Regions from separate parts of the Bradyrhizobium sp. SYSU BS000235 genome, predicted to be linked through region 1. Evidence: predicted binding sites of a transcription regulator. Region 1 holds the regulator's gene; the other holds the start of a gene.
The links. The regulator LexA, encoded in region 1, represses DNA repair genes until DNA is damaged. The targets are predictions, from matches to a motif close to TGTTCNNNNTGTGTTCNG.
Positions count from the first base shown of each region.

Region 1 (3,949 bases):
GACGGGGCGGCGTGATGCGATCTCTGGGCCGGTGAATGACGCGATGTTTATTTCCGGCCTCGGGCACGTGCTGTCGATTTCCGGCTATCACATGGCCGTTGTCGCCGGCGTCGTGTTCTTCGCCGTGCGTGCGCTGCTTGCGCTGTTTCCGTCACTGACCGTCACATTTCCAATCAAGAAATGGTCTGCGGCTGCGGCACTCGCCGCCGCGGCCTTTTATCTGCTCTTGTCGGGGGCTGAAGTTGCCACACGACGATCGTTTTTCATGACCGCGGTGGTGTTGATCGCCATCATGGTCGATCGCCGCGCGGTGACGTTCCGGACCCTTGCCGTCGCCGCGATGATTGTGCTGGTGGCGTCGCCGGAAGCGCTTGTCCATCCTAGTTTTCAGATGTCGTTTGCCGCCACACTCGGGCTTGTTGCGCTGGTGCAGGTCGGCATGCCCAACCTGTTTGCTTCGCCGGACAATTCACGCGTCGCGCGGGCTGCCTTGTGGGGCGGGCGCGAACTAATCGTGCTGATGCTAGCGTCGCTGATCGCGGGGCTTGCGACGATGCCTTACGCGGCATTCCATTTTCATCGCATCACACCCTACGGCGTGCTCGCCAATCTCGCGGCGATGCCGGTGGTCTCGGCACTGGTGATGCCAGCCGGATTGCTCGGATTGATCGCCATGCCATTTGGATTTGATGGCATGTTCTGGCGGATGATGGACTTCGGCATCGGCTGGATGATCACGGTATCGCAGTGGGTGGCAGCGCTTCCGGGCGCCATCGGCCATATGGCGGCATTTGGGACCGGCCCGTTACTGGCCATGAGCGCCGGCATCATCGCCATGGGATTGCTGCGCTCGCCGTTGCGCTGGACGGGGGCGGGACTTGTGGTGATCGCCGCTGTATGCGCCGTGGCGGCACCGCAGCCGGATATCCTTGTCTCGAGTGACGGCCACAGTGTGGGCGTTCGCGGCAAAGACGGGCAGCTTCGCTTGATGCAAACCCGCAAGGACGCCTTTCTCGTGCGGGAATGGCTGACCGCGGATGCCGATGCACGGACCGCAGGTGAAGCTTCGACAGCGGATGGCGTGTCGTGTGACGACGCCGGTTGCGTTGTTCAGGCCGGCGATGGCGCCTTTGTTGCGCTGAGTAGATCACCAGGAGCTTTTGCAGACGACTGTGGGCGCGCCGCCGTCATCGTGACCACACGGCAGCCGCCATCGGACTGCAAGGCATTGGTGCTCGAGCGGAACGTCCTGCAACGGCAAGGAACGCTTGCGCTCTACAAAACGCAAAACGGCTACAGCATCACCGCATCCAAACCGCGCGGCACGGATCGCCCGTGGTCGCCTGCTGTGCCCGAGGCGGAGCTGGATGCTCAACCCTCAAGGGCAACCTCAGGTCGACCTGCGCCCGTCGATGCCACGCCGGCAGAGACCGATCTGCAGCCGGATGACTGACCCCGGCTCACAGTATTTCCGTTAAAGCCGCCTTCGGCGAACGCGCGCCGCGGCAGTCTTCCGGTCGGCTGCGCCAGGGTGTCACGCGATCGTCGGGAAGACCGCTCATGGCGGTCATTCCGGGCGCGCGTGGACCCGGAAACCCAGCTTAGTACTTCCGGTACAGCCCGATCAGCTTGCCCTGGATGCGGACGCGGTTCGGCGGCAGGATGCGGACCTCGTAGGCGGCGTTCGCCGGCTCCAGTGCGATCGAGGCGCCGCGACGCCGGAACCGCTTGAGCGTGGCTTCTTCCTCATCAATGAGCGCCACGACGATGTCGCCGGTGTCTGCGCTTTCGTTGCGCTGGATGAGCACGGTGTCACCGTCGAGAATGCCTGCTTCCACCATGGAGTCGCCGCGGACTTCCAGAGCATAGTGCTCGCCGGAGCCAAGCATGTCCGGCGGGACGCTGATGGTGTGGCTGCGGGTCTGCAGAGCTTCAATCGGCGTACCGGCTGCGATCCGGCCCATGACGGGCACGGCCACCGGGAAGCTGGTGTCGTCCTCAGTGGTCGACGGTGTGCTGGTGCGGATCTTCCCGAGGTTGCCCTCGATGACGCTGGGGGTGAAGCCGCGACGCGCGTTGCCGCCGCCGTTGGCGCCCAGCTCAGGCAGCTTGATGACTTCGATGGCGCGGGCGCGGTTGGCGAGGCGCCGGATGAAGCCGCGCTCTTCCAGCGCCGTAATCAGGCGGTGGATGCCGGACTTGGAACGCAGATCCAGCGCATCCTTCATTTCGTCGAAGGAGGGAGGAACCCCGGCCTCTTTCAGCCGCTCATTGATGAACCGCAAAAGCTCATACTGTTTGCGCGTCAGCATCTAAATGCTCCCCAAATATCCCGGTGATCGGAGTGGCTCGTTGTTCTTTATTTCAAGCGAGTCACTCGAAACAAATCATGAACGAACACTATATGTTCCATATGTGTTCTGCAATCGTTAATTTTAGGTCAACAGACTAAAGAACCCATCCGGCACGGAGCCAGAATCTGTCGGGCGCTTTGCAGATCAGCCGGGAAGCCTGAGCACGGTGCAGGGCGATCCCTTCGCTGCAGGAGCAGCAAACGGAGGCCTGATGATCAGTGCATTGGCCGACGACAGATTGGCGACGAGCGAGCTGTCCTGATGGCCGACTGCGACCGCGGTGGACATACCGGAGCTGTCTGTCGTGAGTCGGGCGCGAAGGTAGTCTTGCCGTTTGTCGTTGGCAGCCAGCTCGTGACCCAGCGTCGCCGTCTCGAAGTGATGATCGACCATCGCGCGGCCGGAGAGGGCACGGATGAGCGGCACCAGGAATAGATACGCGCAGATGTAGGACGAGACCGGATTGCCCGGCAGTCCTAACACGCGCATCGCGCCGAGCCGGCCGTGCATCATCGGTTTGCCAGGGCGCAAGGCGATTTGCCAGAAGGCCATGTCGGTGCCCTCGAGCTCAAGGGCGCGCTTGACGACGTCGTGATCGCCAACGGACGCACCACCTGTGGTGATCAGGACATCGACACCCTGATCCCGCGCACGGCTGATGCCTGCCGTGGTCGATTCGAGTGTGTCGTGCGCGACGCCCAGATCAATCGCCTCGGCACCTTCGCTGCGAACGAGCGCACGCAAAGCGAAGCCGTTCGAGTAGACGATCTGTCCCGGAGCAAGGGTTTCACCCGGCATCACCAGTTCGTCGCCGGTGGCCAGGATCGCCACTTTTGGACGGCGCCGCACCGGAAGCTTTGGATGATTCATACTGGCAGCCAGCGACAGATCGCGATCCGTAAGCCGTGCACCGCCTTTCAGCAGCATGTCGCCTTCGCGGAAATCGATGCCGGCCTTGCGGATATTCTTGCCCAGTTCGATCGCTTCGTTGATCGTGACGAGGTCGCCATCGCGGGCGGTGTCTTCCTGGATGACGACGGCATCGGCGCCATCCGGTACAACGCCACCCGTGAAGATGCGCGCGGCTTCGCCTGCGGCGAGCGCTCCTTCGAGCGGCCGCCCGGCGGCGACCTCGCCAATGACCTTGAGACGAGCGCCGAGCACGGCGTCGGCGGCGCGCACGGCGTAGCCGTCCATCGCCGACATCGCGGCCGGTGGCTGTGTCCGCAGGGACGGCAGGTCGCGCGCCAGCGTGCGGTGGTGAGCCTCTTCAAGTGGCACGAGTTCTTCTGGAAGTGCGTCGGCGCCCTTGAGAACGGCTGCATACGCATCGGCGACCGGCATCAGTGCCATTATGAAATCCTCACGTCCGGCTAGTGCGGTGACACCAGGTAATGGCCGGACTTTCCGCCCTTTTTCTCCACGAGGTGGATGCCTTCGATTCGGATCCCTCGCTCGACCGCTTTGACCATATCGTAGATCGTCAGGCATGCGACGGAAACGGCGGTCAGTGCTTCCATTTCGACACCGGTCGGGCCTTTGACCTTCACTGTGGCGCGAACGTGACAGCCCGGCAATTTGGCGTCGGGCTCGAT
Region 1 is NZ_JBMHJM010000001.1:5,088,942-5,092,890, forward strand. It holds gene ACP0KA_RS23965 (ComEC/Rec2 family competence protein) at 1-1,453, shown strand, start outside; gene lexA (transcriptional repressor LexA) at 1,602-2,312, opposite strand; gene glp (gephyrin-like molybdotransferase Glp) at 2,499-3,707, opposite strand; gene moaC (cyclic pyranopterin monophosphate synthase MoaC) at 3,728-3,949, opposite strand, start outside.

Region 2 (3,949 bases), 930 kb from region 1:
TGCGCGCCGTGCCAGCTGAGACCTGCGGCCAGCTGGTGCGCTCGAACATCGACGTCAGCGCCTCGGGAATGAAGCGTGTTCGCGACGCATAGACATGCCGGTCGCCTTGCGCATGCTGGCCGTGGGTGAAGAAGCGTTGCGGCACAGTCAGATGCAGATCGTCCTTCGCACGCGTCATGGCGACGTAGAGCAGGCGGCGTTCTTCTTCCAGTTCGGCGCTGGTGCCTGCGCCAAGGTCTGACGGCATGCAGCCATCGACGACATTCATCACATAGACCGACTTCCATTCCTGGCCCTTGGCGGAATGGATCGTCGAGAGGATCAGGTAATCCTCGTCGCGCAATGGCACGCCGGCCTGGTCGCTGGTGGCGTCGGGCGGATCGAGCGTCAGCTCGGTGAGGAAGCGTTCCCGTGAGGGATAGCCGCTGGCGATCTGCTCGAGCTGAAGCAAATCTGCGTGGCGCACCTCGGCATCTTCATGGATGCGATCGAGATGCGGTTCATACCAGAGCCGCGCGCGTTCGAGATCGACCGGCCATTCCGAGTAGCGCAAATTGCCAACGGTTTCGATGAAGCCTTTCCAGTCTGCGCCGGCACGCGGCGGCTGCGGCAAGTCGCACAGCGCACTGAGCGGATCGGCTGCTTCTGCCATGCGCTCCAGCACGCGCTGTGCCGACGCAGGCCCTACGCCCGGCAGCAGGTGAAGAACCCGGAAGCCTGCGACGCGATCGCGGGGGTTTTCGACAAAGCGCAGCAGCGCCAACATGTCCTTGACATGGGCGGCGTCGAGAAATTTGAGCCCGCCGAATTTCACGAACGGAATGTTGCGGCGGGTCAGCTCGATTTCCAGCGGCCCGCTGTGGGATGAGGTGCGAAACAGCACCGCCTGATGCTTCAGGAGATTGCCTTCTTCGCGGCTCTCCAATACGCGCTCGACGATGTAGCGCGCCTGCTCGACCTCGTCGCGCACGGTGACGAGCTGCGGCTTGTGCGTGGAGGTGCGCTCGGTCCAGAGATTTTTGGTGAAGCGTTCTTTTGCAAGGCCAATGACGGCATTCGCCGCCGACAACACCGGTTGCGTCGAGCGATAGTTGCGGTCGAGCGTGACGATGTCAGCGCGCGGATTGAAGTGATCCGGAAAGTCCAGAATGTTGCGCACGGTGGCGGCGCGAAAGGAATAAATCGACTGCGCGTCATCGCCCACCACAGTGAGGCCATGGCCGCCCGGCTTCAGCGCCAGCAGGATCGACGATTGCAGGCGGTTGGTGTCCTGATATTCGTCGACCATCACATGATCGAAACGGCCGCCGATGTCGTCCGCCATCGTGGGATCGGAAACCATCTGCGCCCAGTAGAGCAGCAGATCGTCGTAATCGAGCACGTTCTGCTTCTGCTTGGCTTCGACATAGGCGGCGAACAATTCTTTCAGCTCATTGGCCCAGCCCGAGCACCACGGGAAGAATTGCCCGAGCACTTGCTCGATCGGCAATTCGGCATTCACGCAACGCGAGTAGATCGACAGGCAGGTTCCCTTGGTGGGGAAGCGGCTCTCGGTCTTGGAGAACCCGCGCTCGTGCCGGATCAGGTTCATGAGGTCGGCGGAATCCTCGCGGTCGTGAATCGTGAACGACGGATCGAGGCCGATCTGGTCGGAATAGTCGCGCAGCAGCCGCGCGCCGATGCCGTGAAACGTGCCGGCCCAGGTCAGCGCGTCGGTCATGACGCCGGCATTGTCGCCCAGCACCTTGCGGGCGATGCGCTCGACCCGCTTGGTCATCTCATTGGCGGCGCGGCGCGAGAACGTCATCAGCAGGATACGCCGCGGATCGGCGCCATTGATAATGAGATGGGCCACACGATGCGCCAGCGTGTTGGTTTTTCCGGAACCGGCACCGGCAATCACCAGCAGCGGTGGTCCGACCGTGCCGTTGGTTCCAACGCCGTGCTCGACAGCCCGCCGCTGCTCTGGATTCAACGTCTCCAGATATGAAGTTGCAGCCGCTGCCAACACCGAATCATCCCCCTGCCTGAGAGGGAGAGTCCACGATTTGTTCTGCAAGCGCAACGAACCGGCGCGTTCAGCGAAAGGCAAAAGTGGAGCGGCGCCGAGGCGCTTGAAAGCTCAATGCGAAGGACGGAAGCGCATTATCTGTTCGAGAATCCAGCCTGACGCCTCTTGGCTGTGGCTGTCCGAGATGTGCTCTCGGTTTTCTCGCGCGCTTTGGTACGCTCTCGCGTGACAGCACTGCATGGCAGAAGTCGATCGACCTCATCGAGCTCCTTGGCGTGGTGGGCTCCCCATTCGATGAGGGAATCCAACACGGGCCTCAGGCTTTCGCCGAGCGGGGTGAGCAGATATTCGATCCCCTGAGAATCCACGGCGCTGGGTTGCCGGCTCACCACGCCGTGTTCTTCAAGCGCGCGGAGTTGCTCGATCAAGACCTTCTGCGAGATGCCGACAATGCGGTTTTCCAGATCGCAGGTGCGTTGCGGGCCATCCATCAGCGCATAAAGAATGACAGCCTTCCACCGTCCGGAGAGGACCTTGAGTGCGCGCTCGACCGGCAAGCCCGGCAATCTCTTGATGATTTTCATCTGTCGACCACTGACCAAACGGTGTGTAGAGGCGGGCGCCTGCCGAAACTACGTAAGCCTTCGATCAAACCCGACCGGAGGAAGATCTATGGCCAACCTGTTCGAATCTCAACTGCTTGGCGGCACAGTTCCGTTGAAGAACCGCATTGTCATGCCGCCCATGACCCGTACGCGAACGTCCGAGGGCGAGCTTCCGACCGATGGTGACATCCCGAACGGGATGATGGCCACCTATTACGGCCAGCGGGCTGGTGCGGGCCTGATCATTTCCGAGGTCAACGACGTGGATCAGTCCAGCCACGGTTACGCGAGGATCCCCGGAATTCACTCGGAAGCTCAAATGCGAGGCTGGCGCCTGGTAACCGATGAGGTTCACCGGCGTGGCGGCACGATGTTCATGCAGTTGTGGCACGTCGGCAGGCTGGCCCATTCCTCGATCCTGCCGCACGGCCAAGCCCCGGTGGGCGTGACCGCGGAAAGGGCTGAGGGTTCAGAGGTATTCGCCCACGGTCCGGACGGACGATTGCGTTTTATGCCTGTGGAGACCCCGAGACCTCTCAGCACCGATGAGGTGTCGGCCATGGTTGATACCTTCGCCAAAGCCGCTGCCAATGCACGGAAGGTCGGGTTCGATGGCGTCGAACTTCATGCGGCCAACGGCTATCTGATCGAGCAGTTCATGAACTCGGTGCTCAATACCCGCACCGACCGCTACGGCGGCAGCATGGACAATCGCACGCGTTTCCTGATGGACATCGTCGATGCGGTGGTGGCTGAATTCGGCCCGGGGCGTGTGGGTGTTCGTCTGTCTCCCTTCGGCAAGTACGGCTCCATGCCGGCGGACCCTCTTGTCGAGGACACGTTTCTGTATGTTGTCGAGCAACTCGGGCGCCGCGGCGTGGCCTACATCCATCTGCTCTACGAGCTGTTGCCTGAAGGAAACATGGAGACGGGCGTGTTCAAGCCTCGGTATCTCGACCACGCGCTGCTTGCCAAGGCCCGGGCGTTGTTTCCAGGCGCCTTCATCTGGTGTGGCGGCTTCAATGATCGCGCCCGCGCCCAGGACGCGCTCGACACCGGGTTGGTGGACCTGATCGCCTTCGGCAGGCCGTATATCGCAAACCCGGACCTCGTTGAGCGTCTCAAGAACGGCTGGCCGTTGGCCGTCGCGGACCGATCAGCTTATTACACCCGCAATGGCGAGGTGGGTTACACGGACTTTCCCACCTATCGATCGGTGACGCTGGACGCGGCGGCCAGCTGACCACGGCGGATCGATCAGGCGCTCGTTCCGGGCCGCATCATGCGCCGTGTCGCGTTCAGGCAAGAAGGCGGTTTCGCAAGCGCTCTTACG
Region 2 is NZ_JBMHJM010000001.1:4,156,364-4,160,312, forward strand. It holds gene ACP0KA_RS19415 (ATP-dependent helicase) at 1-2,008, opposite strand, end outside; gene ACP0KA_RS19420 (winged helix-turn-helix transcriptional regulator) at 2,146-2,595, opposite strand; gene ACP0KA_RS19425 (alkene reductase) at 2,684-3,859, shown strand; gene ACP0KA_RS19430 (hypothetical protein) at 3,945-3,949, opposite strand, start outside.
Region 2: the regulator LexA is predicted to act here: its motif matches at 2,039-2,056, upstream of ACP0KA_RS19415 (ATP-dependent helicase).